Regions from separate parts of the Streptomyces rubradiris genome, predicted to be linked through region 2. Evidence: riboswitches for the same ligand, from Rfam matches in the RefSeq annotation. Region 2 holds a riboswitch; each other region holds the start of a gene.
The links. Region 2 has a riboswitch for cobalamin ahead of Srubr_RS22380 (FecCD family ABC transporter permease). Riboswitches for the same ligand answer to the same signal wherever they lie in the genome.
Positions count from the first base shown of each region.

Region 1 (7,824 bases), 1.9 Mb from region 2:
GCCGACCCGCTGGAGCCGCAGGCCGTCCTGACCCGGCTGCGGGCCGCGGCGGCGGCGCCCGGACCGCTCACCGTGTACCTCACCGGGCAACTGCACCTGGACCGCCGCCAGCACCGGCCCCACCTGGCCCTGGCCCGTACCACGGCGGCCACCGTCCGCTACACCGCGCTGCCCTGGCACTGGATCCGCGAGGAACTGCGGCTGCGCTCGGCCGCGGACACCGCGCTCGTGGTCGATCTGCACGCCGACGCCGAGACCTGGAAGCACATCACCGAGCGCGGCCTCGACTGCGGCCCGTACACCGCGGTGTACGGCCGTGTCGCCCCGCCCGCCCGGCGGGGCCTGGCCGAGCCGGTGTACATGAAGACGGTCGCCACCCTGCTGCGCAGCGGCCACCGTCCCCCGCTGGGCACCCTGCACGAGCAGGCCCTGAGCCGGATCCCGGAGGAGACCCGGGGCAACTTGCTGCTGGCACACCCGGGAGGCCGGGCGGTGGGACCGGCAGCGCCGCCGGCTCCGGGAGGCCAGGCGGTGGGCGGGGCAGCACCGCCGGCCCCGGCCGGGCTCGCCGTACCGCCCGGCGCGGGGCCGGCCGGCGGGGTGCCGGGATCGCAGGTGCCGGGGTTTCCAGCGCCGGGACCGTCGGGGCCGGGACCGTCGGAGCCGGGGCTGTCGGGGCCGGGGCTGCCGACGCCGTGGGGTCCGGCCGCAGACCGGCCCGACGACGGGCTCGACGACGGGCTCGGCGATCCGTCCGGGGACCGCCTCGACGGCCGCCCCGGTGATCCCTTCCCCGTCCCGTCCGGCGAGCCGGCCGACCGGCCGCCCGTCGGTCCCGATCCGCACGCCGCCATCAGCGCCGCCGTTCAAGGTGGTCTGCACGGCGAGGCGGACGGGCTGGCCGCGCGGTACGAGGAGGCCGCCGTGCGGGCGTACGGTGCCGGGTCCGAGGAGGCGTTGCACTGGCGGGAGGTGCGGGCCGATCTGGCGATGTTCGCCGGGGACCCGGTGCGCAGTTGCCGGGCCTGGCTCGCGGTGGCCGAGGCGCGGCTGGCCGCCGGGCAGGCGGCGGACGCGCCCGCCGTGGAGGCGGCCGTGGACCGTGCCCACCACCAGTGGGGTCGCATCGACGATCCCGCGCGGGCCCGCGAACTCGGCCCCGCGCTCGCGCGGTTGCGCCTCAGGGTGCCCGGACGCAGGCGCGGCGCGCTGGAGAACATCCAGCGGCAGCTGGGCCGGCTCCAGGCCGCACCGTAGGCCGCGAGCCCGCGCTCAGGCCGTCCAGGAGAAGACGGCCGCCATGCGCTGGTCCGACGGGGCCGGCCGGTGTGACAGGTCGCGCCGGGCCCCGGGCCGGCGCGGTTCTTCACCCCGCGCACTGAGACGGACCGGCCCCGCGTCCGTACCGCTTGGGTGTCCGGGCCCGCGTACCGCCGTGCGTCCGGGCCGACGACGGAAGATCCCCGGCAGGAGGCATGGTGCGCTTTTCGCGGAACGCGACCGGAACGCTGTTCGTGGGCGGTGCGATGGCCCTGACCCTCGCCGCGCTCGCCTACCCGGCCATGCTCGGCCTGAGCCAGGTCTCCGGCGCCCCGGACCGTGTCATCGCGAGCACCCGGTGGGGGCCGCTGACCGAGCAGGACCGGGACTTCGTGGTGAAGGTGCGGGCGGCGGGGCTGTGGGAGTACCCCGTCGGGCAGATCGGGCTGCGCAAGGGCGGCTCCGAGGCGGTGATCACGGCCAGCCGGCACCTGGTCGACGGACACGCGGCGCTCGACACCACCTGCCGCGCGATCGCCCCGCTGCTGAACATCACGCTGCCCGACGAGGCGAGCCCCCAGCAGCGGGGCTTCGTGCGGCAGCTGGACGGGGAGAGCGGCAGGCGGTTCGACACCGACTTCGCCAACATCCTGCGGATGACGCACGGTTCCATCTTCAACACGGTGGCGAAGATCCGGTCCACCACGAAGAACTCGCTGGTGCGGGCCCTGGCCGACCAGGCCAACGACACCGTGCTGGACCACATCTCCATGATGGAGAAGACGGGCCTGGTGGACTTCGACCGGACCCTGTTCCAGCAGACCACCTCGCCCAAGCTGCCCGACTCCGACCTGACCCCGCCGCCCCCGGCCGCCGGCCGGCCGGAGGTGGTCCTCACCCCGCCGCCGTCGGCCACCTCCACCCCGGTGGACATCGACGCCCTCGCGGGCGGCGGCACCGGGGCGGGACCGAGCCCGGCCCCGCCGGCCGGCTAGCCGCGGCGCGGCCGGGCGGTCCTAGGCCAGCCACACGGTGGTGTCCGGCGGCAGCACCCCGCCGCCGGGCAGCGGGGTGCTGCTCAGCAGGACCTCGCCGGGCGGCAGCGGCACCGGCTCGGTGCCCAGGTTGGTGACGCTGCGCCAGGCCTCGGTGCGGGTGAAGTCCAGCACGCCGGCCGGGGCGCCCGGGGTCCAGGTCAGCGTCTCGCCGTCCAGCAGCTTGCGGCGCAGCCGCAGGGCCGTGCGGTACAGCTCCAGCGTGGAGCCCTCCACACCGGCCTGCGCCTGGACCGCGTAGCCGGCGAAGGACGCGGGCTGCGGCAGCCAGCCGGCGCCGGGCCCGAAGCCGTAGGACGGCCCGGACGTCGTCCACGGCAGGGGCACCCGGCAGCCGTCGCGGCCCTTGCGGGTGTGGCCGGTCTGCTCCCAGATCGGGTCCTGGAGCACCTCCGTGGGCAGGTCCGCGACCTCGGGCAGGCCGAGTTCCTCGCCCTGGTACAGATACGCCGAGCCGGGCAGCGCCAGCATCAGCAGGGTCGCCGCCCGGGCCCGGCGCAGCCCGGCGGCCGGATCGACGGCGGGCGCCGCGCCGTGGGCGAGCAGCCAGGACTCCGGGTCGGTGCCGGGCGGCAGCATGAGCCGGGAGGCGTGCCGTACGACGTCGTGGTTGGACAGTACCCAGGTCGCGGAGGCACCGGCCGCGCGGGCCGTGGCCAGCTCGCCGGCGATGATCTCCCGCAGCTCGTCCGCGTCCCAGCGGGCCTGGAGGTACTCGAAGTTGAAGGCCTGGCCGAGTTCGTCGGGGCGGGCGTACAGGGACCGGCGGCCGCCCGGGACCCAGGCCTCGGCGACGGCCATGCGGGGCGGGCGGTAGGCGTCGAAGATCTTGCGCCAGTCGCGGTAGATCTCGTGCACCTCGTCCCGGTCCCAGTACGGGTGGCTGCCCGGCGGCAGGTGCAGCAGGGCCGCCTCGCCGGCCGTGCCGAGGGTGCCGAGGTCCCGCAGCGGCTCGGTGAGGTCCTTGGCCAGGCCGTGCGCGACGTCCACGCGGAAGCCGTCCACGCCCCGGTCGCACCAGAACCGCAGGGTGGTGCGGAAGTCGGCGCGGACCTCCTCGTTGTCCCAGTTCAGGTCGGGCTGCTCGGGGGCGAACAGGTGCAGGTACCACTCCCCGTCGGCCACCCGCTGCCAGGCGCTGCCGCCGAACACCGACTGCCAGTCGGTGGGCGGCAGTTCCCCGTGCGCGCCGCGTCCCGGCCGGAACACGTACCGCTCGCGGGCGGCCGATCCGGGCCCGGCGCGCAGCGCCTCCCGGAACCAGCGGTGCAGATGGGAGGTGTGGTTGGGGACGATGTCCACGACGACCTTCAGGCCCAGCCGGTGCGCCTCGCCCACCAGGGCGTCGAAGTCGTCCAGCGTGCCCAGGCGTTCGTCGACACCGCGCGGGTCGATGACGTCGTAGCCGCCGTCGGCGAGCTCGGAGGGGTAGAAGGGGCTCAGCCACAGGGCGTCGACGCCGAGCGTGGCGAGGTGCGACAGCCGCTGGGTCAGGCCCCTGAGGTCACCGAGACCGTCACCGTCGGCGTCGGCGAAACTGCGGGGATAGATCTGGTAGATGACGGCCTGGCGCCACCAGTCGGGGTTCCTGGACGAGAGGTCCGGCGGACGGTCTGCCATACGGGCTCCCATGGGACGGACGGCGGTACGGATGGGTATCTGTCCACATTGCCCGAAAGGGAACCTTTTCCGGGGCGATCAGGCGGCGCAGTGCTCCAACAGGCCCCTCACGTCCTCGTCCACCACCCGATAGCGCACCACGCGCCCCTCTTTCTCCCCCGCCACGACCCCGGCCGCGCGCAGCAGCCGCAGGGCCTGCGAGACGGCCGGGTCGTTCATGCCCGTGGCGATCGCCAGGTCCGAGACGGCCAGCGGCCCGGTCCGGTGCAGGGCGAGCAGCAGCGCGAGCCGGTTGGCGTCGGCCAGCAACGAGAAACGGTCGGCCCAGGTGCGCAGACGCCCCGCGTCGCCGATCGCGGCGATCGCCTCGCACACCCGGTGACCGTCGATGGTGCGACGATCGGCCCGGTCGGCAGGAACGAGATGCATGCCCCCATCCTGGCAGGCGGCGATGTGATCTTGCATACCTGCCCGACTGCGCAGCTATGCAGGCAACCGTGTGCCCCTCTACCGTGGGCGGGCCGTGGTGTTCGGGAAGCCGGTGTGAGACCGGAGCGGCCCTCGCCACTGTGATCGGGGAGTTCCCGTTCCGTCCGGCACCCGCCGGGCCACTGGTCGAAAGGCCGGGAAGGCAGGAACGGCGGACGCGTGACCCGTAAGCCAGGAGACCGGCCACGGCAGCTCACGAAGTGATCCACGAGGTGCTGGAGCGTGAACCCGATGGCTGATGCCGCTTCTTTCCGCTGGCGACGCGAGGACACCGTCAAGACGGCGGGGCTGCTGGTGGTGATCCTCGCCCTGCATGTCGTCGCCTTCGGGATTCTCTGTCTGCTGGTCGCCCCGCGGCACTTCGAGGTCGGTTCACAGGTGTTCGGCGTGGGGCTGGGCATCACCGCCTACACCCTCGGCATGCGCCACGCCTTCGACGCCGACCACATCGCGGCGATCGACAACACCACCCGCAAGCTGATGGCCGACGGCAAGCGGCCGGTGTCGGTGGGGTTCTGGTTCGCGCTCGGGCACTCCAGCGTGGTCGTGCTGCTGGCCCTGCTGATCGCGGGCGGCACCTCGCTGGCCGGGAAGGTGATGAACGAGGGCTCCACCACCCACCAGGTGCTCGGGGTGGTCGGTACGACGATCTCCGGGTCCTTCCTCTACCTCATCGCCGCCCTGAACCTGGTCGCCCTGGCGGGCATCCTGAAGGTGTTCCGGGCGATGCGCGCGGGCGGGTACGACGAGACGGAGCTGGAGAGGCACCTGGAAGGCCGCGGGTTCATGAACCGGCTGCTGGGGCGGCTGACGAAGTCCGTGTCCCGGCCGGGGCAGATGTACCCGCTGGGCTTCCTGTTCGGCCTCGGCTTCGACACGGCCACCGAGGTCAGCCTGATGGTGATGGCCGGCTCGGGAGCGGCGGCCGGCCTGCCCTGGTACGCGATCCTGTGCCTGCCGCTGCTGTTCGCCGCCGGGATGAGCCTGTTCGACACCCTCGACGGCACGTTCATGAACTTCGCCTACCAGTGGGCGTTCGCCAACCCCGTCCGCAAGGTCTTCTACAACCTCGCCATCACCGGTCTGTCCATCGCCGTGGCCTTCTTCATCGGCACGATCGAACTGGTCGGCGTGCTGCACGAGAAGGCCGGCCTCAGCGACCCGGTGACCGGCTGGGTGGCCGGGCTGAACCTGGACAGCGTCGGCTATCTCATCGTCGGCCTGTTCGTGGTGGTGTGGGCGGCGGCGCTGGCGTACTGGCGGCTGGCACGGGTGGAGGAGCGCTGGTCGGTGCGGGCGGCGCCGTCCGACTGAGGCGGCGGGCGAGCGCGGCACAGACCACCAGCTGGAGGGTGTGGTAGAGCATCAGCGGCAGGACGGTCATGGCGACCTCGTCCGCGGGGAACAGCACGGAGGCCATCGGCAGCCCGCTGGCCAGGCTCTTGGTCGCCCCGCAGAAGACCGCCGTCACCCGGTCCTCGCGGGGCAGCCGCAGCGCCCGCGCGGAGCGGTCGGCGAGCAGCAGCGCGGCGGCGAGCAGGACCGCGATCAGCACGCCGAGCAGGACCAGGCGGCCGGGGGACACCCGCTGCCAGATGCCGGTGGTCATGCCCCGGCTGAACGCCGCGTAGACGACGAGCAGGATGGAGCCCCGGTCGCAGAGCCCGATCACCTTGCGGTGCCGGCCGAGCCAGCCGGAGATCCACCGCCGCACCGCCTGTCCGGCGGCGAACGGCAGCAGCAATTGGACGGCGATGTCGACGAGTTGACCCGCGCCGATCGGGATTCCGCCGCCCTCGCCGCCGCCGATCAGCGCGACGGCCAGCACCGGGGTGAGCACCACGCCCAGCACCGTGGAGAAGGACGCGGAGCACAGGGCCGCGGCCACGTTGCCGCGGGCCAGGGAGGTGAGGGCGATGGAGGACTGCACGGTGGACGGCAGCACGGCCAGGAAGAGGACACCGGCGGTCAGTTCGGCGCCGAGCCACCCGTCCGGCAGCAGCCGCGCCGCCAGGCCGAGCAGCGGGAAGGCGGCGAACGTCAGGGCGAGCACCGGGAGATGCAGCCGCCAGTGCCGTACGCCGTCCAGCGCGGCCTGCGGGGAGAGCCGGGCGCCGTAGAGGAAGAACAGCAGGCCGATCGCCAGCTTGGTCAGCCACGAGACGGCCTCGGCCGCCGTGTCCTCGGCCGGGACGAGCGCGGCGATCCCGATCGCGCCGAACAGCGCGACGATGTACCAGTCGACACGGCGCGCCAGACCGCGGACCGAGCCTGTGAGCGTCTGAGACATGCGCTCCTGCCTTGGAAGCGGGTGGCATGGGACGGGGGATGCCTCTGTGGGCCTCACCCATGGGTTTCGTCCATGGGGTTCGTCCATGGGGTTCGTCAACCGGTGGGGCCCGCGTGCCGGCGGCGCGCGGGCCCCTGTGGTGGATCAGGTCACGCCGGGGTGTGCACGTGGTGCCGGCTGATGTTCTTCTCCAGCAGGGCCAGGCACTCGGCGACCCCCACGCTGTCCGGCCCGGTCTGCGGCAGGCGGCCGTCGGCCTCCTTCAGCTCGGTCAGGGCCCGGTCGATGGCGGTCTGCGCGGCGAACAGGCAGGGCGTGCTGTAGATGGCGACGTCGACGCCCAGGTCGGACAGCTCGCTCAGCGACAGCCGCGGCGACTTGCCCCCGGCTATCTGGTTGAACAGCAGCGGCTTGTCCCCGATGACCTTGCGCACCTTGTGGATCCAGTCCACGCTGCGGACCCCGTCGACCAGCACCACGTCGGCGTCGGTCGCGGCGAGCGCCTTGGCGCGGCGCAGGATCTCGTCCTCCTCGGTGGCGTCGGTGCGGGCGACCACCACCAGGTCGCGGCGGGACTGCAGGACCAGTTCCAGCTTCTCCAGGTACTCCTCCAGCGGGAGTATCTGCTTGCCGTCGACGTGTCCGCAGCGCCGGGGCCGCTTCTGGTCCTCCAGGATGACGCCGGAGGCGCCGACGGCCTCCAGGTTCTGCACGACGTGGCACGCGGTCTCCGGGTCCACGTAGCCGTCGTCGATGTCCACCAGCAGGTGCTGCGCGGGGAACGCCATGCGCAGGCGCTGGACGAAGGCGATGATGTCGGGCCAGGCGATGAAGCCGATGTCGGGCAGGCCGTAGTGGGAGGCGGCGAAGCCGAAGCCGGAGACGAACATGCCGTCGTAGTGCTGCGCCGCGACGGACGCGGAGAACATGTCGAAGACGCCGATCAGAGGGGTGGTGCCGTCCGAGTGAATGGCATCGCGTAGCCGGTTGGGGTGGCTCACGGTATCCTCCGTGGTTGCTGGTTGCGTGGGCTGTGCGCCGCTGCGACCGTCTGCCCGCCAAAGCTGTTGGCCGCGCGGCATGTTCCGCACCAGACCGGCCGGGTGCCCT
Region 1 covers NZ_BNEA01000015.1:3,976,211-3,984,034, reverse strand. The annotation lists gene Srubr_RS30820 (hypothetical protein) at 1-1,257, shown strand, start outside; gene Srubr_RS30815 (DUF4142 domain-containing protein) at 1,476-2,255, shown strand; gene Srubr_RS30810 (glycoside hydrolase family 13 protein) at 2,277-3,935, opposite strand; gene Srubr_RS30805 (ArsR/SmtB family transcription factor) at 4,014-4,364, opposite strand; cobalamin riboswitch at 4,443-4,626, shown strand; gene nicT (Nickel transporter NicT) at 4,656-5,738, shown strand; gene Srubr_RS30795 (bile acid:sodium symporter family protein) at 5,635-6,714, opposite strand; gene Srubr_RS30790 (isocitrate lyase/PEP mutase family protein) at 6,864-7,715, opposite strand.
Region 1: it holds a riboswitch for cobalamin, as region 2 does, so the genes downstream of both, nicT (Nickel transporter NicT) here and Srubr_RS22380 (FecCD family ABC transporter permease) in region 2, are expected to answer to the same signal.

Region 2 (7,824 bases):
GAGGGTCCGACCCGGGACGACGACATCGCGTACCGCTTCCGAGGGACCCTCATGTGCCGGGCCTCACCGGGACCTCCGGGACCCGGCGCGACGGCCTCACCAGCCTCCTGGCCCACCACTCGGATCGTCCGTCAGGGCCAGCCGGGCGGTGATGCGCTTGCCGACCGGCTCCCGCGTGATCTCAAGGCTCTGGCAGAGGGCCATGACGATCTCCAGGCCGTGCTGACCCACCCGGCCCACGTCGGCGGCACGAGCCACCGGCAGCACGGGGTCGGAGTCCCACACCTGGACCTCCACCAGGTGGCCCGCGATCCGCAGATCCATCACGATCGGGCCAAAGGCGTACTTCTGCGCGTTGGTGACCAGTTCGCTCACCACGAGTTGCGTCACCTCCACAGCCCGCCGGGAGACCGCGACACCGTGCTCGGAGCGCATCCGGGTCAGGAACGCGGCAGCCGCGTGGCGGGCTCTCGCGATGGACGGTCCCTGCCCGTCCAGAGCCACCGCAGCACTCAGGACAGCGTCGCCCGAGTGGGCCGCCACGCTGTCCTCACCGGCGAAGGTCCGTACCATCCGCACCGCCTCTGCTCTGTCATTCCCGGGCCCGTCTACCCCCGATCGCGCCGGGCAAGCCACGGTGACCGGACTGTCGGCTACGCCACACGGCGGCGCCCCGCACGACGGCGGCACGGCGCGGATCGTCACCGCCCACTCACGTTGGGTCGCCGCGTACCGGGGCAGACGGGACAGGAAACCGTCGGCGGCTGGAGGAGAAACCATGGCGGACGACTCATCCATGAGGGCTGTCGGGTGGGCACGCTCGTTGCCGATCAGCGCGGGAGTGAAGGAGGCCAGGGACTGGACGCGTGCGCATGTGTCCGCGCTCGGCTGGGAGCGGACGGCACCGGCTCTGGTGGACTCGGTCGTGCTGGCCGTCTCGGAGCTGGTCACCAACGCCCATGTGCACGCCCACAGCAACGCTCAGCTCATCCTCACCTGGGACGAGCGATGTCTGCATGTGACGGTGCATGACGCCTCACCGCGGCTGCCCGAACAACGCCACGCGGACCACCGCGCCCTCGGGGGGCGCGGGCTGCTCCTGGTCGACGCCCTCGCCGACGACTGGCAGGTCCGCCGTTGCCCCCGCGGCAAGGACGTCACCGCTTGCTTTCAACCGCCCGCGGCGGCGGCGGGAACACAAGGGGAGTGAGTACGCGCGCCGGGGTCGGGGCCGGCACCGACGCCCGGCGCCGGCCCCGGCCGGCCTACGGCACCGGAACCGGAACAGGGCGAAGCGCTACTGGCTCGTGCCGCCGGTGGCGGCCGGCGGGCCGGACCGGCTGCCGGGTTCCCCGATGCGGTCGGTCTCGTCCCGGACGAGCAGGGAGAGCAGTGCGGCCACGGTCAGGCCGGCTTCCGCGGGATGGCGCAGGACCTTGTCCGGTTCGACGCGGTAGGTGTTGGTGCGTCCTTCGCGGGTGTGGGAGAGGTAACCGTCCTGCTCGAGGTCGGAGATGATCCGCTGGACGGCACGCTCGGTGAGCCGGCAGTGGGCGGCGATGTCGCGGATCCGGATGTTCGGGTTGTCGGCGATCGCCGCCAGTACTCGCGCATGGTTGGTGATGAACGTCCAACCGGTGTGAGATCCAGGCACTGCAACCATGCACGGCATTCTACTGACGCAGTTTGCCAGACATCGAATACATGACATACTTTTCGCGCTACAGGAAGCGTGTTCTCAGCGGGGGGAGACGTGGGAGGAGCCGAGGGTGCTTGTGGAAGAAGGAGTCTCGGACCGCCCCGGCGGCGCCGGCGGGACACCGCCCCGGATTGCCGATCAGGCCGCGGTGGCACAGTCCGAATGCCGTGGTGTCCTGGTCATCAGCGCGCACGGGGCCTACGACATGTGCTCGGTCAAGCCTCTGGCGGAGGCTCTGGACGCCGCGGCCAAGGCACACCGGACGGTGGTCCTGGACGCCTCCGGCATCACCTTCGGGGACTCGTCGCTGCTGAACCTGCTGATCCTCACCCACCACGAGACCGACCTTCGCGTGGCGGCGCCGACGCGGCAGATCCGCAGACTCCTGGAAATCACGGGCGCGGACACGTTCCTGAAGGTACGGGAGACCGTGGAAGAGGCCGCCGCCTGCCACTGACCGGTTCGGGTCCGGGCGGTCAAGCCGTCAGAGGAAGTGCCCACTGGCCAGATAGGGCGTCGGCTCCGCCATGCCCCGGACCGCGAGATATCCCTCCTGCCCGATGTCGAGCCGGGCGGCCAGCCCCACGTCCACCGCCCAGTGGTTGGCGGTGGTGACGCAGTTGACCAGCGTGTCTCCACGGGAGGCCGCCAGGGCCTCCCAGAGCAGGTCCTGGGCGGTTCGCGGCTCCGCCGCGGCCAGCAGGACGCCCCGCCCCTGTTCCTCGTCGATGTACACGTATCCGGGCCGGCCGGGGTCGTCCGACACGACGAGGCGCAGCCGTTCCAGCATGTACGCGTGGTCCGGGCCGTGGCCCGCCCCGCGCAGCCGCTCGTCGAGCCGGTCCATCCACTCGAAGTCGTCGGCCCGGCCCTCCCGGAGCCCGCTCACCGCCGGCAGCGTCGAGCGGTCGACGGTGCCCACCATGCGCATCTGCGGGTGGAGCGTGAAGCCGGCCAGCCGGTAACGGCGCGTGGCCGCGGGATGCACCGTGGACGAGAACAGTCCCGGCCGCCCGTCGGCGTGGGCCAGCGCGGCGTCCATGAGCCGCTTGCCGATTCCCTGCCCCTGATACCGCGTCAGTACCCCGTAGGTCGCCAGATACCAGACGTCGCCCCGGTTCTGCGACATGGCGAATCCGATGACGCCCCCGTCCTCGCCGACCGCGACCTGGCATCCGGCCGGATCGACCTGGAGGTAATACCGCATCCGCTCGATCCACTGCTTCGAAGCGGTCTTCGAGCGGGGCTCGATCTCCGGTTCGCACACTCTTCTGCTGCGCCGGTCCGCCTCGAAGAAGAGTGCGGCAGAGGCGCGCTCCGCCGACGGAAGATCTTCCTCGCGCGCCGGCCTCACCTGCGCTGATTCGCTCTTCACAGCGTACCGACCACCTCGGCGGCCTCCTTCCCTGCCCTACGTGCCAACCCGCACGGTCGTGACCGGAGCCGGTGCCACTCTGCCAGCGTCCCCCCGGGGGCGCGCCGGATTTTCGGCCGCGGCCTCCACATGGTGGGCCTCGGGCCTGCTCCGCCAGGTCGCGCGTACGAGCGGCTTCGGCAGACCGTGCCCCCTCCACCGCCTGCGGGACCGCCGCCGAGTTGGCGAAGGCAGACGTCTACCTCGCCCCGGCGGCCCGGGCGGGGCCGCCTGCCCGTCGGCTGATGAACCGGCGGGCCGCACGGCGGAAGCCGGACATCCCGGTCCCGGTGCTCGGCGGCTCGGCGGTGCGTCAGGAATCGACGGTCCGCAGGTACGCGCCGAGGCGGGCGATCGCCGATGGGTTGCGGGGGCTTTCGACCAGGTCTGCGTAGTCCAGGGAGATGATGCGCCGGTGCTTGACGGCCGAGACGTCGCGCAACGGGGCGTAGGAGAGCAGGAACCGCTTCTTCTGCTCGGCGCCGACGTCGCCGTAGTCGCAGATGACGATGACGTCCGGGTCGCGCTGTACGACGCTCTCCCAGCCGACGGTGGTCCATGAGTCCGCCACGTCGTGCATGACGTTGACGCCACCGGCCTCGGTGATGATCTGTTCCGGGGCGGCGTAGCGGCCGGAGGTGAAGGGTGTGTCCTGGCCGCTGTCGTAGAGGAAGACGGAAGGACGGTCGGAGCCCTTGGGTGCCTTCGCCCGCACGTCCGCGACCTGTTTCTTGAAGTCGGCGATCAGAGCGGCCGCGCGCTTCTGGACGCCGAAGAGCCTGCCGAGGTTGGTGAGGTCGGTGTACAGGGCGTCCAGGGGCGGCATGATGCCGCGGGAGGACTTCGTACGACCGTTGTGGCAGGACTCGGTGAGGATGTACGAGGGGATGCCGAGCTTCTTCAGCGCGTCGGGGGTGAAGCCGCCGTCCTCGCGGAAGCCGTAGTTCCAGCCGGCGAAGACGAGGTCGGCGCGGGCGTCGAGGACGTTCTCCTTGGTGAGCTGGTCCTTGGACAGCCACTTGACCTTGTCGTAGCCGTCCTTCCAGGGCACGCCGCGCAGGTCGCCCTTGTCGTCGGGCATGGCGAAGCCGGCCATGCGGTCCTCCAGACCGAGGGCGAACATCAGCTCCGTGATGCCGACATCGTTGGTGACGACCCGCTCGGGGACCTTGTCGTACGTCACCTGGCGACCGCAGTTGGTCAGGGTGATGGAGGAGGAGGGTTTCGCGTCCTCGGCCGGCTCCACCGTGGCGCCGCATCCGGTGGCGGTCGCGGCCAGACAGAGGGCGGTGGCAAGTAGCTGCTTGCGCATGGGCATCCTTCAGGCAGTGGGCGGGAGCAGGTCGAACAGGAGCTGGACGGCGTCCGTCTCCGGGTGCCGGACGGTGTGCGCCCGCACGCCGAACACCTCGGCCAGCAAGGCGGGTCGGAGGACCTCCCCGGGGGGACCGGAGGCGACGATCCGGCCGCCGTCGAGGACGTACAGCACGTCGCAGTGGGCCGCCGCCAGGTTGAGGTCGTGCAGCGCGGCCAGCACGGTCAGGCCGCTGGCGCGGACCAGGGACAGCACGTCCAGCTGGTGGGCGATGTCGAGGTGGTTGGTGGGCTCGTCGAGGACCAGGACCCTCGGCTGCTGGGCCAGGGCACGGGCGATGAGGACCCGTTGCTTCTCGCCGCCGGACAGGCCGAGGAAGCCGCGGCCGGCGAGGTGGGCGACGCCGGTGCGGGCCATCGCCCGGGCGCAGATCTCCCGGTCCGAGGCGGCCGTGCGGCCCTGGTGCGGCAGCCGCCCCATGGCGACCACCTCGGCGACGGTGAAGTCGAACTCGGCCGAGGACTCCTGGGGCAGCGCGGCCAGCACGCGGGCGGCGGCCCGCGCGTCCATGGCGTGCAGGTCGTCCCCGTCCAGCCGTACCGCTCCCCCGGCCGGCCGCAGCGCCCGGTACAGGGAGCGCAGCAGGGTCGACTTGCCGCTGCCGTTGGGACCGACGAGTCCGGCGAACGCCCCGCTGCCCACGGTGAGGTCGATGTGCTCGACCAGCCGGAGTCCGGCCGCCTCGATCGTGACGTCCTCGATGTCGAGTCGCATCGCTCAGCGCCCCCCGAACGCGTAGCCGCCCCGCCGCATCAGCAGCAGGAACGCGGGCACGCCGACCACCGCGGTGATCACTCCGACCGGCAGCTCGGCGGGGGCGAACAGCAGCCGGGACAGCGCGTCCGCCCACACCAGCAGCACCGCCCCGGCGAGCGGGGCGACCGCCAGTACCCGCCGGTGGTCGGCGCCGACCAGCATCCGGGTGACGTGCGGCACCATCAGCCCGACGAATCCGATGGCCCCGCTGACCGCCACCACCGTCCCGGTCACGGCCGCGGTGACGAGGAACAGCTCCCGGCGCAGCCGGGCCGGCCCGACGCCGAGCGCGGCCGCGGTCTCGTCCCCCATGGCGAGCGCGTTGAGCGCCTCGGCCCGCCACCGCAGCCAGGCCCATCCGGCAGCCACCGCGACGGCGGCGAGCGGGAGACTGGCCCAGGTGGCGCCGCCCAGGCTGCCCAGCAGCCACATCATCGCGGACCGGGCCGCCTCGCCCCGGGCCGCGCCGAACACCATGACCGTGGTGACGGCCTCGAAGCCGTACGCCAGTGCCGTGCCGGTCAGGATCAGCCGCAGGGGCGTCAGCCCGTGCGAGGAGCGGGCCGCGGCGTACACGAGCGCCATGGCGGCGAGGGCGGAGGCGAACGCCGAGGCGGACAGCGCCCACACGCCGAGCCCGGCGAACGCGCCGAGGAGGATGACGGCGTTGGCGCCCACCGCCGCGCCGGAGGAGATGCCGAGCACGAACGGATCGGCCAGCGCGTTGCGCACCATGGCCTGCACGGCCACCCCGACGGTCGCGAGCCCCGCTCCGACCACGGCCCCCAGCAGCACCCGCGGCAGGCGGATCTCCCAGACGATGGTGTACGCGGCCGCGTCCCGCGCCCGCACGGTCCCGCCGGTGAGTCCGGCCCACAGGAAGTGCGGTACCTCCGCCCAGCCGACGCCGGCGGCGCCGAGCCCGACCCCGGTCACGAGGGACAGCAGGAGCAGCAGCGCCAGGGACAGGCTGAGCGGCAACACGGGCATGCGGGTGGGGGCCGTACCTCGGCGCACCTGGGGGCCTTTCGAACGGGCCGCCTGCTGGACATCGAGCAGGATCAGCCCGTAAGGCCGCGGTCGGCCGTCCGGTACCCCTCTCGCGGTCCACGGCGAGCAGTCAACGGGTCGTCACGCCCCCGCAGGCGATCGGGCTCGCACGACAACCGTCGGATCCGGCTCCGTGCACACCGTTGCGGGTCAGCGCCGGTCTCTCACCGGACTTCCCCCACGGGAGGCGAGGGCCTGACGTCATGCAGGCCCGGGGTATTGGGTCAGCGGCGATGGCGCCCCCGCTGCGGCGGGTACGGGTGGCTGCCGCGGTCGGGGCACACCGAGGCGTTCCGCGGTGCGGAGGACGTGTTCGGCTCGTACGCGGTCCGGGCGGGGGTCACTGCTGGCTACCTCGGAGTTCGGGGGGCGACAGGAGTGGACTCTACTAAGCGATCACCGTGCGGCCGGGACCGGGTTCACGTCCGGGGAGATCTTATTGCACACTGGTTGCAATAACTATTTTGTTGCAGGAAGGGAAGGGGAGGGCATGGGCTCTCCGATCGTCCTCGGGATCGAGTCGTCGTGTGACGAGACCGGTGCGGGGCTCGTCCGGGACGGACGCCTGCTCGGGCACGCCGTGGCGTCGAGCATGGACGAGCACGCCCGCTTCGGCGGAGTGGTGCCCGAGATCGCGTCCCGGGCCCACCTGCACGCCCTGCGCCCGGTGGTGCGCCAGGCGCTGGACCAGGCCGGGCTGCGGCTCTCCGACATCGGGGCGGTCGCCGTGACCACGGGCCCGGGCCTGTCCGGCGCGCTGCACGTGGGCCTCGCGGGAGCGAAGGGCATCGCCTACGCGCTGGGCGTCCCGCTCCACGGCGTGCACCACCTCGCCGGTCACGCCGCCGCCGACACCCTGGAGCACGGACCGCTGCCCGACCCGTGCGTGGTCCTGATCGTCTCCGGCGGCCACACCTCGCTGCTCCTCGTGCGCGACCTGGCCCGCGATCCGATCGTCCACCTCGGCGACACCCTGGACGACGCCGCCGGCGAGTGCTTCGACAAGGTCGCGCGGGTCTTCGGGCTGCCGTACCCCGGCGGCCCGGCCATCGACCGGGCCGCCCGGGACGGCGATCCACGCGCCGTCGACTTCCCCCGCCCCCTCCCCGGCTCCTACGACTTCTCCTTCTCCGGGCTGAAAACGGCGGCGGCCCGCTGGGCGGAAGCCCACCGCGGGCGCGAACTGCCCGTCCACGACGGGGCCGCGTCGCTGCAGGAGGCGGTCGCCGACGTACTGACCCGCAAGGCCGTCGCCGCCTGCCGGGAGCACGGGGTGGGCACGCTGGTCGTCGTCGGCGGGGTCGCCGCGAACTCGCGGGTGCGGGCGCTGGCCGAGGAGCGCTGCCGGGCGGCCGGGATCACCTTGCGGGTGCCGCCGCCGCGGTTGTGCACGGACAACGGCGCGATGATCGCCGCCGTCGGCGACCTCCTCGTACGGGCCGGGGCCGAACCGGCGCCCTGGGACCTGTCCGTCGACCCCTCGGCGCCACTGGAGTACGCGGCCCTGCATCCCACGGCGACCGCGGCGGT
Region 2 covers NZ_BNEA01000015.1:2,064,440-2,072,263, forward strand. The annotation lists gene Srubr_RS22345 (ATP-binding protein) at 97-573, opposite strand; gene Srubr_RS22350 (ATP-binding protein) at 779-1,210, shown strand; gene Srubr_RS22355 (helix-turn-helix transcriptional regulator) at 1,298-1,663, opposite strand; gene Srubr_RS22360 (STAS domain-containing protein) at 1,848-2,156, shown strand; gene Srubr_RS22365 (GNAT family N-acetyltransferase) at 2,184-3,074, opposite strand; gene Srubr_RS22370 (ABC transporter substrate-binding protein) at 3,427-4,425, opposite strand; gene Srubr_RS22375 (ABC transporter ATP-binding protein) at 4,435-5,202, opposite strand; gene Srubr_RS22380 (FecCD family ABC transporter permease) at 5,206-6,234, opposite strand; cobalamin riboswitch at 6,368-6,502, opposite strand; gene tsaD (tRNA (adenosine(37)-N6)-threonylcarbamoyltransferase complex transferase subunit TsaD) at 6,785-7,824, shown strand, end outside.

Region 3 (7,824 bases), 1.2 Mb from region 2:
CTTGGTGTCGAGGATGGTCCGGTAGGTGAAGACCACGTCGGCGGAGGTGAGCGGCTCGCCGTCGCTGAACTCGACGCCCTCGCGCAGGGTGTAGGTGTACGTGAGGCCGCCGTCACCGACCTCGGGCAGTGCCTTGGCGAGCGCGGGTCTCAGTCTCAGGCCGGCGTCGCGGGTGAGGAGGCCGTCGAAGATCTTCGAGTTGCCGTCCTTGCCGTAGCCGAGCAGCGGGCTGAGGGTGTCCGGCTCCGAGGCCACCCCGATCACGACCGAGTCGGCGGGCCCACCGCCGCCTTCGCCGCCACCGGGCGCCGAGCACGCGGCTGCCCCACCGGCCAGTGCCGTGGCGACGGCGGCACCGCGTATCCATCGGGTCGTCATGAGCCCCCCCTGTTGCATGGAATTTGTTGTTGCATAGTAAGTGCAACTGAGGACTGCTGGTCCATCGGTCCACGCCGCACACCGTGACAGCGGCGGGGGCTCCCGCAGGCACGTCGCCTGCGGGAGCCCCCGCGTTGTGCCACCTGCCGGTGAAGGCCGAGAAGACGATCACGAGACAGGACGCTTCGCGCTGGTCTCAGGGCGTCTCGGAGGGCAGGGCGCCGCGCACCTCGCGGGCCGCCGCCACCAGGTTCTCGAGCGAGGCGCGCACCTCGGGCCAGGTGCGGGTCTTCAGGCCGCAGTCGGGGTTCACCCACAGCCGCTCGGCCGGAAGGGCCTCAAGGCCCGCGCGCAGGAGAGCCGCCGCCTCGGCGGTGGCCGGGATGCGCGGGGAGTGGATGTCGTACACCCCCGGTCCCGCCTCCCGCGGGTACCCGTGCCGGGCCAGTTCGCGGGCCACCCGCATATGGGAGCGGGCCGCTTCCAGGCTGATGACGTCGGCGTCGAGGTCGTCGATGGCCTGGACGATGTCCCCGAACTCGGCGTAGCACATGTGGGTGTGGATCTGTGTGTCCGGTCGCACGCCGGCCGTGGTCAGCCGGAACGCCTCGGTGGCCCAGGCCAGGTAGGCGGGCCGGTCGGCGGCGCGCAGCGGAAGCGTCTCGCGCAGGGCGGGCTCGTCGACCTGGATGACCGAAGTGCCCGCCGCTTCCAGGTCGTTCACCTCGTCGCGCAGGGCGAGGGCGACCTGGCGGGCGGTCTCGGCGAGGGGCTGGTCGTCGCGGACGAAGGACCACGCGAGCATGGTGACCGGCCCGGTGAGCATGCCCTTGACCGGCCGGTCGGTGAGGGACTGGGCGTACCTCGTCCAGCGCACCGTCATCGGCTCCGGCCGTGAGATGTCGCCGGCCAGGATCGGCGGGCGGACGTAGCGGGTGCCGTAGGACTGGACCCAGCCGTGCCGGGTGGCGAGGTAGCCGGTGAGCTGTTCGGCGAAGTACTGGACCATGTCGTTGCGTTCGGGCTCGCCGTGCACGAGCACGTCGAGGCCGGTCTTCTCCTGGAAGGCGATCACCTCGCGGATCTCGGCCTCGATGCGCCGCTCGTACGTCTCCTCGTCGGTCCTTCCGGCCCGTACGTCGGCGCGGGCGGTGCGCAGTTCTCCGGTCTGGGGGAAGGAGCCGATGGTGGTCGTCGGCAGCAGAGGCAGGCGCAGGTGCGCGCGCTGGGCGGCCGAGCGTCGCGGGTACGGCTGGGAGCGGCGGGTGTCGGCGGCGGTGACGGCGGACGCCCGGGCCCGTACCGCCGGGTCGTGCGTGATGGGCGAGCCCGCGCGGGAGGCCAGATCGGCGCGGTTCGCGGCCAGCTCCGCCGCGATCGTGTCCGCGCCCTGCGCCAGGGCGCGGGAGAGCGTGACGATCTCCGCGGTCTTCTGCCGGGCGAACGCCAGCCAGCGCAGGATCTGCGGCTCGATGTCCCGCTCGACCGCGGCGTCGAGCGGGACGTGCAGCAGGGAGCAGGAGGCGGCCACGTCGACCCGGTCGGCGAGGCCGAGGAGGGTGGCCAGCGTGGTCAGCGAGTTCTTCAGGTCGTTGACCCAGACGTTGCGCCCGTCCACGACACCGGCGACCAGCCGCTTGCCGGGCAGACCGCCGGCCGCGGCGAGATCGTCGAGGTTGGCGGCGGCCGGGCCGGTGAAGTCCAGGGCGAGCCCGTCCACCGGGGCCTTCGCCAGCACGGGCAGCGCCTCGCCGAGCCGGTCGAAGTACGAGGCCACCAGCAGCTTCGGTCGGTCGGCGAGTCGGCCGAGGTCGCGGTAGGCGCGGGCGGCGGCGTTCAGCTCGGCCGGGGTGCGGTCCTGGACCAGGGCGGGCTCGTCCAGCTGCACCCACTCCGCGCCCGCGGCCCGCAGGTCGGCCAGCACCTCGGCGTACACGGGCAGCAGCCGGTCCAGCAGGGTGAGCGGCTGGAAGTCCACCGCGACGCCGGGGGCGGGCTTGGCCAGCAGCAGGTAGGTGACCGGGCCGACCAGGACGGGCCGCGGGGTGTGGCCGAGGGCGAGGGCCTCGCGCAGTTCGGCGGTCTGCTTGCCGGAGTCGGCCGCGAAGACGGTGTCCGGCCCCAACTCGGGTACCAGGTAATGGTAGTTGGTGTCGAACCACTTGGTCATCTCCAGCGGCGCCGCCTCCTGGGTGCCGCGGGCCATGGCGAAGTAGCCTTGCAGGGCGTCCTCCTGGACCGCGGCGCGGTGGCGGTCGGGGATCGCACCGACCATGACGGTGGTGTCCAGGACGTGGTCGTAGTACGAGAAGTCACCGGTCGGCACCTCGCCCAGACCGGCGTCGGCCAGGTGCCGCCAGGTGGAGCGGCGCAGGCCGGCGGCCGTGCGCCGGAGGGCATCGGCGGTGACCCGGCCCTGCCAGTAGCCCTCGATCGCCTTCTTCAGTTCCCGGTTCGGTCCCTGGCGGGGGTAGCCGTACACGGTGGCTTGTACTGCCGCGGCTGCGGACTCGGCTGTCACGGAACTCTCCTTCGCGAGCACTCGTCATGGGTTCCCGGGACGGGACGAGGGCGCGAAGGGATGACGAAGGGCAGCGGGACACCATGGGTGCCCGCCCCTGCCGCCGACCCGCCCTCGAGGTCACCGAGATGCCGTACGCGATGGCCGCGCACGGGCAGTGGCAGGTCTTCGGACTCGCGAGCACGCCTCGTGCCGTACGACGTGTACGAGGCACCTACTGGCCGTCGCTTCCCAGACCCGCTTGCCGGGCCCAGTGCGTATGACGGCGGTCGTTCCCGCTCACCGCTGCGGGGCAGTCCCGGATTCCCACCGGGTTCCCTCTTACGACGCGCCTGCCTGGCGGGCAGGGCGAACCAGCTGCACGAGGCAGCCTATACAGCGGCGCGCCCGCCGTGAAGCCGGTGAAGACACGGCGACGGCGGCGAGGCCGGTGATGGTGAGGTGGCGGCAGACCTTGCGGAGCGGCTTGGCGAACGACCCGCGTGTCCGGGCGGCTTCCCCCGGGCCTTCCGGGAGTCGTGCCGGCCGATCGTTCCCGGGCATCCCGACACGACCGAAACATGTGTGTTCGAAACCACCGCCCGCTCGTTGAGTCGCAGGAGCTGTCACACAACCGGCAAGGGGGACCCATGTCGACTTCGGCCAGGACACCAGCTGGCGCGACTCTCCATCACGCGGCGCGACGGCCGCGCACGCCGGTTCTCCGGGTGCCGCGCCGGTCCGGGCGGGGAGGTGCGCTGTGAAGAGGTTCTTCGGGCGCGTGCGGATGGCCGAGCCGGAGGTCTCCGACGCCGAGCGGGAGCTCTTCGGCGGTCCTCTGCGCTACGACATGGGCTGGTCGGAACATGAGCGTGCCTGGCTCGACCTGACGATGATGTCGGCTCTGCGCTCCATGCCGAGGCTGGTCGGGACGACGTTGCGGATGGCGTGGCAGGCCGACCGCCGCGCTCTGCTCACGGTCGCCGTCAGCGAGGTCGGGCAGGGTGCCGCAGCGGCGGTCGGGCTGCTCGCGGTGAACGCCGTGATGCACGCCCTGCTCGGCTCGGGCACCCCCGGCCAGCGGCTGCACGCGATCCTGCCCGGACTGCTCGCCGCCGCCGGAGCCGCCGTGGTCAACTCCGGTCTGGCCGGCTGGTCCACCTCGCGGGCGGGCCGGCTGGAGCCGTTGGTGGAACGGATCGCCACGACGCGGTACCTGGCCGCCGCCGCGTCCGTCGAGCTGGAGGCCATCGAGGACCCGGAGTTCCGGCGGCTGATCGACGTCGCCCAGTACGGCGCCGGTTCCGCCCGTCGCATGATCAGCGCCTGCGTGGCCGCCTTGAACGGGACCATCTCCCTTTTCTCCACGGCCGGTGTGCTCACCATCCTCCACCCGGTGCTGCTGCCGATGCTGCTCCTGATCGCGGCGCCGCGCGGCTGGGGCGCGATGCGGGTGGCGCAGGAACGGTATGTGTCGGTGATGAGCTGGGTCGAGCATGTGCGGGCCGGCCGCCTCATCGGCAACCTGCTCACGGAGCGCACCGCGGCACAGGAGGTGCGCATCCACGCCGTCGGGCCGTTCCTGCTCAGCCGCTACGAGCGGATGGCGGAGAGCGCCGAGGCGGAGCAGGAGCGGCTGGCCGTCGGCAAGGCCGTCACGGAGTGGGTGGCAGCCGCGCTGTCCGGCCTCGCCATGGCGGCGACGTACGGGGCCATGTTCTGGCTGATCATGAGCGGGCACATGGGTCTGGCCGTGGCCGGGACCGCCGTCATCGCCGTCCGGTCCGGCTCGGCGAGCCTGGGCGGGCTGGTGATGAACGTGAACCAGCTGCACGAGGAGTCCCTCTACGTCCGCGACCACGCCCGGTTCCTGGAGGAGGCGGCGCGGCGCACCATTCCCCGCGGGGGTGATCCCGTCCCGGCACGGGTGCGGCAGGTCGTCCTGGACAAGGTGAGCTACCGCTACCCGGACCGGGAAACCCCCGCCCTGGACGAGGTGTCCCTCACGCTGCCCATGGGCTCGGTCACCGCCGTGGTCGGCGAGAACGGCTCCGGCAAGAGCACCCTGATGAAGGTGCTGTCGGGTTTGCTGCTGCCGCAGACCGGGCGGGTGCTGTGGGGCGGGGCCGACCTCGCCTCCCTGGACCGCGCCGAGGTCTTCGACCGCGTCTCGCTGCTCACCCAGGACTTCCAACGCTGGCCGGTGACAGCGGCGCTGAACATCCGGATCGGCCGGCCCGCACGGGAGGCCGGCCCCGAGGACCTGCGGCCGTCCGTCGACTACGCGGGCGCCGGACCGGTCGTCGCGAAACTTCCCGACGGCCTGCGCAGCCTGCTGGCCCGGATGTTCCGGGGCGCGAGCGAACTGTCCGGCGGCGAGTGGCAGAAGATCGGCCTCGCCCGGACCCACTGGCGCGACTCCACCTCCGATGCCGACGGTGTGCTCATCGTGGACGAGCCCACCTCCGCCCTCGACCCGGAAGCGGAGATCGCGGCCTTCGACAGCATCCGCCGGCTCGCCGCCCCGAACCGGGCCGTCGTCCTGGTCACCCACCGCATGTCCGGTGTCCGCCATGCCGACCGCATCCTCGTCCTGCACCACGGACGGCTCGTCGAGCACGGCAGCCACGACGACCTCATGGCCGCCCGAGGGCGCTACGCCGCGATGTTCGACGCGCAGGCCGCCCAGTACGCCCCCGCGGGCACCGTCCCCCGCCCCGGCTCCCCGGCCGTCACGGATTCCGCATGACCCGCTCGCGGCCGGCTCGCCGCGTGCCGGCACGCGGCAGCGGAGCCCGGCCGGCCGGACCGAAGCCCGTCCGCGGCCCGGCCGGGGGTGATCTCCAGGTCTGGCCTTGCCCGGCGATTCCAGACCACCACGTCCGGAATGCCCCGGGACCGGGCCGGCCTGCCCGGCTGTGAGCACGGGATCGCTCCGGACGAGTTGCGTCCGGCCGTGGCCGGCCCGAGGGTGGAAGGAAAGGCGACACAGCAGGCTCGGACGCGCCGACTCACCCTACGGTCGGACGTGCGGTATCCGCTCGCCGAAGGTGTCTCGGGCGTGCGGCGGGGCGGTCACCGTATGCAGGGGGGCAGTCGGAGCGGAGACACCATGACGAACGAATCATTCGACCGCCGTGCGGGCGAGGGGCAGTTCGGACTCTACGACCAGAGCGTCCGCAAGCGTGAGAACGCCTACACGGGGAAGTACCTCGTACTTCTCGACTGCCAGGAGGAGGAGCGCGGCATGGCGGCGCTGCGCTCCCAGGCCGGCATCGCGAGCGCGGAACCGGTGCGTGGTGCCGAGGCGGAGAGCGCCGTGCGCGTCTTCGGGGCGCCGGACGTGAACGCGCTCTTCCCGGAGTTGGGCGTCGCCGTCGTCGACGTGGCACCGGACCAACGGGAGGCGCTGGTGACGGCCGCTCAGCAGGAACCGGCGGTCATCGCCGCGGAGCCGGAGCGCCTGGTCTACATATCGACCATCACGGACCGTACACCGGAGGTGACGGGGTACTACCCCACGTACCGCAGCGACGAGGACGTCCTGGAGCGGCACACCACGGCGGCGATGGCCGTCTCGCTGGGCCCGGCCTGGGACGAGACCGAGCACACGTGGGGCCTACAGGCGGTACGGGCCAACCACTCTCCCCTGACGGGGCAGGGCGTCGGGGTCGCGGTGCTCGACACCGGAGTGGACACCGCACACCCCGACCTGACCGCGCACATCGCCGGTACCGCGTCCTTCGTGCCGGGGCAGTCCGCGCAGGACGGCAACGGCCACGGCACCCACTGCATCGGCACGGCGGCCGGGCCGGCGCAGCCGCAGCACGGGCCGCGCTACGGCGTCGCTCCCGAGGCGCAGATCCTGGCGGGCAAGGTGCTCAGCAACCAGGGCAGCGGGAGCGACGGTCAGATCCTCGCGGGGATCGCCTGGGCGCTCTCCCAGGGGGCGAAGGTGATCTCCATGTCACTGGGCGCCCCGGTCGGCGCCGGGCAGCTGTTCTCACCGGTCTTCGAGAGCCTCGCCAAGCGGGTCATCACCGCGGGCACGCTGATCGTCGCGGCGGCGGGCAACGACGGCGGGCCGGTCAACCACCCGGCCAACTGTCCCTCGATCCTGGCTGTCGCGGCTCTGGGCAAGGCGCTGGACGTGGCACCGTTCTCCTGCCGGGGCCAGGGTCTCGTCGGTGCCGAGATCAACATCGCGGCGCCCGGGGTCGATGTGCGCTCCGCCTGGCCGATGCCCCAGGTCTACAACACGATCAGCGGGACCAGTATGGCCACCCCGCACATCGCGGGTATCGTCGCGCTGCTGGCCCAGGGGGCGCCGGAGGCCACGGCGTCCGAACTGAGCAAGCGCCTGCTCTCCGGCGCGTACCGGCTCGCACAGCCTCCCGCGAGCGTCGGTGCGGGTCTGGGACAGACTCCGTGACCGAATCCCCGCGGGTGGACGTCATCCTGTCCGTCGACGACCCCGGGCGGTTCGCCGAGACGATCGGGGCGGCGCGGGCCGTCGGACTCACCGTGACGAGTGAGCAGCCGCTCATCGGCACGGCCGCCGGCACCATCGCCGAGGACCGGCTCCCGCTGCTGCGGGCGGTGGAGGGCGTGGCGGCCGTCGAACGGGCCCGCGCCGTCCGCCTGCCACCGCCCGAGCCGCCGGACCGGTGACGACGGGGCCACCGGACCGGTGTCCCGGCCGGTCCCTCGCGGTCCTTCAGGGCCAGACGCCGGAGAAGTCGATGCTCCGGGCCCACTCGGGGTGGTCTATCAGGGGGTTGCGGTTTCCTTGTATCCCGGCGATGGCCGCGTTGCGGTGCAGCTCGTACTCGGTCACGGGTTCGTTCTCGTGCCAGGCCAAAAGGATGGGCAGCCGCTCCTCGGGGAACTCCCGCGCCCTGTCCCCGACGAGGCCGGGGTACCGCAGCAGGAAGTACAGGGTGGCT
Region 3 covers NZ_BNEA01000015.1:829,305-837,128, forward strand. The annotation lists gene Srubr_RS16940 (ABC transporter substrate-binding protein) at 1-378, opposite strand, end outside; gene metE (5-methyltetrahydropteroyltriglutamate--homocysteine S-methyltransferase) at 575-2,899, opposite strand; cobalamin riboswitch at 3,042-3,273, opposite strand; gene Srubr_RS16950 (ABC transporter ATP-binding protein) at 3,639-5,627, shown strand; gene Srubr_RS16955 (S8 family serine peptidase) at 5,991-7,310, shown strand; gene Srubr_RS16960 (hypothetical protein) at 7,307-7,549, shown strand; gene Srubr_RS16965 (endonuclease) at 7,596-7,824, opposite strand, start outside.
Region 3: it holds a riboswitch for cobalamin, as region 2 does, so the genes downstream of both, metE (5-methyltetrahydropteroyltriglutamate--homocysteine S-methyltransferase) here and Srubr_RS22380 (FecCD family ABC transporter permease) in region 2, are expected to answer to the same signal.

Region 4 (7,824 bases), on a different contig from region 2:
CCTTCGCCGGGTCGAGGTCGCTGACCAGCGCGTACTCGTCGAGGAGCTGTTCCAGCTTGGCCAGGTCGCCGTAGGTGTCCGCGCGGGCCATCGGCGGCACCAGGTGGTCGACCACGGTGGCGTGCCCGCGCCGCTTGGCCTGGGTGCCCTCGCCGGGGTCGTTGACGATGAACGGGTAGATCAGCGGCAGTTCGCCGAGGACCGCGTCCGGGGCGCAGCCGCGCGAGAGCCCGAGGCCCTTGCCGGGCAGCCACTCCATGGTGCCGTGCTTGCCCATGTGCACGATCGCGTCGGCGCCGAAGCTGTTCTCCAGCCAGCGGTAGGCCGCCATGTAGTGGTGGGAGGGAGGCATGTCGGGGTCGTGGTAGATCGCGATCGGGTTCTCGCCGAAGCCGCGCGGCGGCTGGATCATGACGACGACGTTGCCGTACTGGAGGGAGGCGAGCACGATGTCGTCGCCGTCCACGTAGAGGCTGCCCGGGGGTTCGCCCCACGCCTCGGTCATCGCGTCCCGCAGCTCGGGGTCCAGCTTCTCGAACCAGGCCCGGTAGTCGGCGAGCGGCACCCGCGCGGGCGCGGCGGCCAGCTGCTCCTCGGTCAGCCACTCCACGTCGTGACCGCCGGCCTCGATGAGCCGGTGGATCAACTCGTCGCCGCCGTCCGGGTATTCGGTCAGCGAGTAGCCGGCGTCGCGGAGCGCGTCGAGCACCCGGACGGCCGACGCGGGGGTGTCCAGGCCGACGGCGTTGCCGACCCGCGAGTGCTTGGTCGGGTAGGCGGTGAAGACGAGGGCGACCTTCTTCTCGGCGTTCGGCTTGTGCTTCAGCCGGGCGTGCCGGACGGCGATCCCGGCGACCCGGGCGGCCCGCTCGGGGTCGGCGACGTACACCGGGACGTCGTCGGGGCCCTGTTCCTTGAAGGAGAAGGGGACGGTGACCAGCCGGCCGTCGAACTCGGGGATGGCGACCTGCATCGCCGCGTCCATGGGGGACAGGGCGGCGTCGGACTCCTCCCACGCGGCGCGCGAGGAGGTGAGGCACAGCCCTTGCAGCACGGGGACGTCGAGGTCGGCGAGCGCGCCGATGTCCCAGGACTCCTCGTCGCCGCCCGCGGAGGCCTGGGAGGCGTGGGTGCCGCCGGCGGCGAGGACGGTGGCCACCAGGGCGTCGGCCCGCCCCAGCAGTTCGTACAGCGCGGGGTCCGCGCCGCGCAGCGAACCGCAGTACACGGGGAGGGCGTTGGCGCCGGCCGCCTCGATCGCCTGGCACAGGGGGTCCACGAAGGCGGTGTTGCCGCTCAGTTCGTGCGCCCGGTAGAACAGCACGCCCACGGTCGGGCGGCCGTCCCGGATGTCGTAGGCGCCGTGCACGCCGAACTCGGGCATGCGGCGCGGCTCCTCGAAGCCCTCGCCGGTCAGCAGCACGGTGTCCGACAGGAACCGGGACAGCTCCAGCAGGTTGGCGGGGCCGCCCTCGACCAGGTACTTCAGGGCTTCCGCGACCACACCGGCGGGCACCGAGGACTCGGCCATCAGTTCGGCGTCGGGTACGGTCTCGCCGCCCAGCAGCACGGTCGGGATGCCGGACGCCTTCAGCGCGGCCAGCCCGTCCTCCCAGGCCCGCTTGCCGCCCAGCAGCCGTACGACGGCGAGGTCCGCGCCCTCGATCAGGGCCGGCAGTTCCCCGGCGACGTCGACCCGGGTGGGGTTGCCGATGCGGTAGCCGGCGCCCGAGGCCCGGGCCGCCAGCAGATCCGTGTCGGCGGTCGACAACAACAACACTGTGCTCATGCGGGCGCTCCCGGTGGAATGAAGGGCAGTCCTTGCGGCGCGCCGGACTCGATGAGCCGCCACAGCGCGTCCGTGTCCGCGTGCTGTTCGATGAGGTCGCCGAGCCGGTCGAGCTGCTCCTCGCGCAGCGCGGCGAAGGAGGTGTCCGGCGCGGGCACGAAGCGGCGGCCCGCGGCGGCGGCCACCTCGCGCAGGAAGGCCCGCCGGAAGCCGTCCGACTCCAGGGAGCCGTGCCAGTGGGTGCCCCAGGTCTGGCCGGCGCGGCAGCCGTCCAGGAAGGGTTCGCCGCCCTCGACGGTGGCCACGCCGTGGTGGATCTCGTAGCCGTCGACGTGCTCGCCGAGGGCCTGTCCGCTGGGCCGGGTGAGGGTCTTCTCGCGGGCGAAGCGCACGCGCACGGGCAGGATGCCGAGCCCGTCGACGTGTCCCTGACGGCTTTCGACCTCGTCCTCGATGTGCTCGCCGAGGATCTGGAAGCCGCCGCAGATGCCGAGCAGGGGGCGGCGTTCGGCGGCCCGGCGTACGAGGGCGTCCGCCAGTCCGCGTTCCCGCAGCCACTGCAGTGCCCGTACGGTGCCGCGGGTGCCCGGGATCACCACGAGGTCGGCGTCGGCCAGTTCCTCCGGCCGGTCCACGAACCGTACGACGACGCCCGGTTCGGCGGCGAGCGCGTCCACGTCGGTGAAGTTGGACATCAGCGGGATCGCGCACACGGCGACGCGGAGCACGTCCTCGCCGACCGGGGGAGTGACGGCGGACTCCCGTACGGTGCCCCGCAGGGAGACGCGCAGTCCGTCCTCCTCGTCGATGCCGAGCCCGTGCCGGAAGGGCAGCACGCCGTAGGTCCGCCGCCCGGTGAGGCCGTGCAGCATCTCCAGGCCGGGTTCGAGCAGGCCGACGTCGCCGCGGAACTTGTTCACCAGGAATCCGGCGACGAGTTCCTGGTCCTCGGGGGAGAGCAGGGCGACCGTGCCGAAGAAGGACGCGAAGACGCCCCCGCGGTCGATGTCACCCACCACCAGCACCGGCAGCCGCGCGCCCCGCGCGATGCCCATGTTGACGATGTCGGTCCGCCGCAGGTTGATCTCGGCCGGGCTGCCCGCCCCCTCGCAGATCACCGCGTCATACGTGCCCCGCAGTTCGGCCAGGCAGTCCAGCACCGTGCCCAGCAGCCGCTGCTGGCGCCCGCCGTGGTAGCCGCGCGCGCTCAGCTCGCCCACCGGCTTGCCGAGCAGCACGACCTGGCTGCTCTGCTCGCCGCCGGGCTTGAGCAGCACCGGGTTCATCAGCGCGGTCGGCTCGATCCGGCAGGCCTGGGCCTGCATGGCCTGGGCGCGGCCGATCTCCGCGCCCTCCCGGGTCACGAACGAGTTCAGGGACATGTTCTGCGCCTTGAACGGCGCCACCTTCACGCCCTGGCGCGCCAGCCACCGGCAGATCCCGGCGGTCACGACGCTCTTGCCGGCGTCCGAGGTGGTGCCAGCCACGAGGAGACCACCGTTCACTTCCCACGTCCTTTCAGCAGTGCGCGCGCGGCGAGCGTGGTGCCGAGGGCGAGCAGGCCGACGCGGCGGGAGAGCCGTACCGCCCGGTCGATGTCGGTGACCCGGACCGGCCGTCCGCTGCCGCCGTTGAGTACGGGCCGGTGTTCGACCCGGCCGCCGTAGGAGAGCGTTCCGCCGAGCCGGACGCCGAGGGCGCCCGCGAAGGCGGCCTCCACGGGACCGGCGTTGGGGCTCGGGTGCTTGCGGGCGTCGGCCTTCCAGGCGCGCAGGGCGCCGCGCGGGTCGGGTCCGGCGACGGTGGCGAGTAGGGCGGTGAGCCGGGCGCCGGGCCAGCCGGCGACGTCGTCGAGGCGGGCGGAGGCCCAGCCGTAGCGGCGGTGCCGGGGCGACTTGTGACCCACCATCGCGTCCAGGGTGTTGACGGCCCGGAACCCGAGCAGCCCCGGCACCCCGGCCACGGCTCCCCACACCAGGGCGCCCACCACGGCGTCGGAGGTGTTCTCGGCGACCGACTCGACCACGGCCCGGGCCATCCCGTCGGCGTCCAGCGCCTGCGGGTCCCGGCCGCACAGGTGGGGCAGCCGGGCGCGGGCGGCCTCGGTGTCCCCGGCGGCCAGGGCGCGCCCGATCGCCTGGGCCTCGCGGGCGAGCGAGGTGCCGCCGACGACGGCCCAGGTGGCGGCGGCGGTCAGCGCGACGGAGGCGGTACCGGAGGGGCGTACGGCGCGTGCGGCCAGCGCCCCGAGCGCGACGGCGCCACCGGCGCATACGGCGGTGTGCACGGCGCCCCAGCCCCGGTGGTCGTGCCACAAGGCGCCTTCCACGGCCGTGGCCGCGCGGCCGAACGCGGCGACCGGGTGCCCGCGGCGGGGATCGCCGAGGAGCAGATCGCCGAGGACGCCGGCGGCGGCACCGTACGCGTATGTGCGGTCGGCACCCATCGGCTCAGCCGGCCGTGGGCACAGGGGCGTTCCTGGTACGGGTCCTTCGGCAGCCGAGCATGGCGATTCGTGTCCTCACTCAGGGTGTCCACGCCCTGGTTCGACGGATTCCGGCGGCGAGAGTTCCTGGCTCCCGGGGAGTTCTTCCCCGGTGACAGTGGCGGGACCGCGCCGGATTCGCACCGGCTTCCTCTGCTGCCGCCGTACATGGCCTGGGCAGTCCACCACGTGCCCGGAAGGGCCGTCAACTTGCCTTTGACCTGGGATGCCCGACTGTGCTGAGGCCCACATCGCCGGGGCGCCGGGCGGGTCTTCGGGGCCGCCGGGACATGCGTCCGCCCCGCCGGGTCCGGCGGGTGGGCCGGTCGGCGGGGCGGAGGCGGGATCGGGGGCCTGCGGTCAGGCCACGATCAGGTAGATGCCGTAGGCCACGGCCGCCGCGCAGGCGGCGAAGCAGGCGTAGGCGCCGGTGACGGCGAGCGCGGCGGAGCCGCCCTGGGCCGTGGTCCGCTCGCGGCGGGACAGTCCGTTGATGCCGAGGGTGAACAGGGCCACCAGGCCCACCGTGAACACGACGCTGACGCCCAGCACGGAGCCGAGGGCCGCCCAGTCGATCTTCATGCGGATTGCTTCCTTCAGTAACCGTGCGGGCGGGTCAGACCGTGGCGGCCGGCGGGGCGGCGGGGGCCGGTTCGGCGGCCGGGGCGGGGATCGTGGCCGTCAGGCCGGCGGTCCTCAGGTCGGCGGTGGCCGGGGCCGTCAGGCTGTCGGCGAGCGGCCCGGCGGGCGGCGGGGTGACCGCGGCGATGGCGGTGGTGACGACACCGGCCGGCTCGCCGGTCTCCTCGACCACGTTGGTGTGGTCCACGACCTCGCGGCGGGAGATCTTCCAGATGGCGGCGCTCGCGGCGACCAGGAAGACGGCGACGGCGGCGGTGCCCCAGTCACCGAGGTCGGTGACGGACTCGGCGCCCGCGCCGACCAGCGCGGCGGCCGGCAGGGTGAGCACCCAGGCGACGGCCATGCGGGTCGCGGTGGACCAGCGGACCACGCCGCCCTTGCGGCCGAGGCCCGCGCCCATCACCGAGCCGGAGACGACGTGGGTGGTGGAGAGGGAGAAGCCGAGGTGGGAGGAGGCCAGGATGGCGGTCGCGGCGCCGGTCTGGGCGGCGAAGCCCTGGCGCGGCTCCAGGTCGGTCAGGCCCTTGCCCATGGTGCGGATGATGCGCCAGCCGCCGATGTAGGTGCCGAGCGCGATGGCCAGGCCGGCGGAGAGGATCACCCAGGTGGGAGGGTTGGCGCCGGGGGCGAGGGAGCCGCCCGCGATCAGCGCGAGGGTGATGATGCCCATCGTCTTCTGGGCGTCATTGGTGCCGTGCGCGAGCGAGACCAGGCCGGCGGAGGCGATCTGGCCGACGCGGTAGCCCTTGCGGGTCGCCTCGGTGTCGCCGGTGCCGCCGACGCGGTAGGAGAGCCGGGTGGCCAGGAACGAGGCGAGGCCCGCCACGACCGGCGCGGCGACGGCGGGGAGCAGCACCTTGGTGACCAGGACGCCGCCGTGGACGCCGTCGAAGCCGGCGGAGGCGACGGTGGCGCCGACCAGGCCGCCCATCAGGGCGTGCGAGGAACTGGACGGCAGGCCCACCAGCCAGGTCAGCAGGTTCCAGAGGATCGCGCCGACCAGGGCGGCGAAGATGACCTCGGGCCGGATGCCGGTCTCGTCGACGAGACCCTTGGAGATCGTGTTCGCGACCTCCACGGAGAGGAAGGCGCCCGCGAGGTTGAGGACGGCGGACATGGTCACCGCGATCTTGGGCTTCAGGGCGCCTGTGGAGATGGTGGTGGCCATCGCGTTCGCGGTGTCGTGGAAACCGTTCGTGAAATCGAACGCGAGAGCGGTTACCACCACAATCGCGAGGATCAGCGAGAAGCTTTCCATTTACCCAGGCAATCGTTCGAGGTCGTTGGCTGGATGAACGTAGGCAACCTGGGTGAACGGAAGATGAACTGGGGCGGGCACGGCGGTGTCGGCAATCCCATACCCGGGTTCTGTTCCGCCCCTCCAGGTCGGACACCCCTTGGCTACCGGCCCCGCGCGAAGATCCGCAGCCGGTCCAGGGTGCCGTTGAAGAGATCCTGGTCACCCGGCAGCGTGCCCTTCGTGCGGTACTGCCAGAACGTCCAGTACCGCCAGCCGCCGGGCAGCGCCCCGGGCTTCGCGGTGCCGTGCCGGGCGATCCACAGCGGGTGGTTCTTCGAGAACGCCCGGCTGTTGCCGGTGCACAGCTTCCACCACTGGGTCGTCGTGTAGATCACCGGGCGGCGGCCGGTTCTGCGCCGGGTCTCGTCGCTGAACGAACGGATCCAGGCGACCATGCGCTTCTTGCTCAGTCCGTAGCACTGGCGCGAGCCGTAGGGGTTGTACTCGATGTCGAGCGCGGGCGGCAGAGTCCAGCCGTCCCCCCGCCAGCCGCCGCCGTGCTTCACGAAGTACGCGGCCTGCTTGGCGCCGGAGGACCGGTCGGGGCGGGCGAAGTGATACGCGCCCCGGATCATGCCGGCCTTGCGGGCGCCGGAGTACTGCTCGGTGAAGTAGGGGTTGCGGTAGCCGGTGGACTCGGTCGCCTTGACGTAGACGAACCGCGCCCCCTTCTTCCGCGCGTCCGGCCATTTCACGTGCCGCTGGTACGACGACACGTCATGGCCCTTGGGCGGCTTGGCGGCGGCGGTCGCGGGACCGGTGAGGGCGAGGACCGCCGCCACGGCCGCCGCGAGGACGCTCGCGCGGCGGCGGGCAAGGGTGGGTACACGGGCCATGCGGTTCCCCCGGGGTGGCGGACGACGGGCGCGCCGGCCCTCGCGGGCGGCGGCGCTCGTGGAGTGGGCAGGAGTGAGTCATTCAAGGTCCGCCGATCACGGCACTCTGGGCGATTTCAGGCGTTTCACACCGAAATCCCCCCGTTCGGCCTCACGGTTTCCGCCCCGGATCCACCGGCCGCCGCTCCCCGTCCCCCCCGGCTGGCAGGATCACCGCATGGCTGAACCACGACGGAACGCGAAGGACGGGCGACCGGACGGACGACGGGATGGGCGACCGGACGGACGACGGGATGGGCGACCGGGCGAGCGGCAGGCCGAGGGGGAGGGCGTGCGCCGGGGCGCGGGGGAGGGCGCGGGGCCGGCCGTCGGGGTGGACGCGGGGGAGGACCCACGGCAGGACGTGACGCGGCTCTGGGCGGAGGTGGTCGCCACGGCGCGGCGGACCGTCGCCGACGGGCTGGTGGTCGGCACCTCCGGCAACGTCTCCGCCCGCCTCGGCGACCTCGTCCTGGTCACCCCCTCGGGCGTGCCCTACGACCGGCTCACCCCCGCCGACCTCACCGGCGTCGACCTCACCGGCCGCCAGGTGCTCGGCACCCTCGTGCCGACCAGCGAGCTGCCCATGCACCTCGCCGTCTACCGCGCCACCGACGCCCGCGCGGTCGTCCACACCCACGCCGTGCACGCCACCGCGGTCTCCACGCTCGTCCCCGAGCTGCCGCCGGTCCACTACATGGCCGCCGCCCTCGGCGGTCCCGTACGGGTCGCT
Region 4 covers NZ_BNEA01000001.1:1,454,284-1,462,107, reverse strand. The annotation lists gene cobN (cobaltochelatase subunit CobN) at 1-1,789, opposite strand, end outside; gene Srubr_RS06800 (cobyric acid synthase) at 1,786-3,294, opposite strand; gene Srubr_RS06795 (cobalamin biosynthesis protein) at 3,291-4,235, opposite strand; cobalamin riboswitch at 4,334-4,476, opposite strand; gene Srubr_RS06790 (hypothetical protein) at 4,635-4,856, opposite strand; gene Srubr_RS06785 (inorganic phosphate transporter) at 4,891-6,174, opposite strand; gene Srubr_RS06780 (lysozyme) at 6,318-7,052, opposite strand; gene Srubr_RS06775 (class II aldolase/adducin family protein) at 7,270-7,824, shown strand, end outside.
Region 4: it holds a riboswitch for cobalamin, as region 2 does, so the genes downstream of both, Srubr_RS06795 (cobalamin biosynthesis protein) here and Srubr_RS22380 (FecCD family ABC transporter permease) in region 2, are expected to answer to the same signal.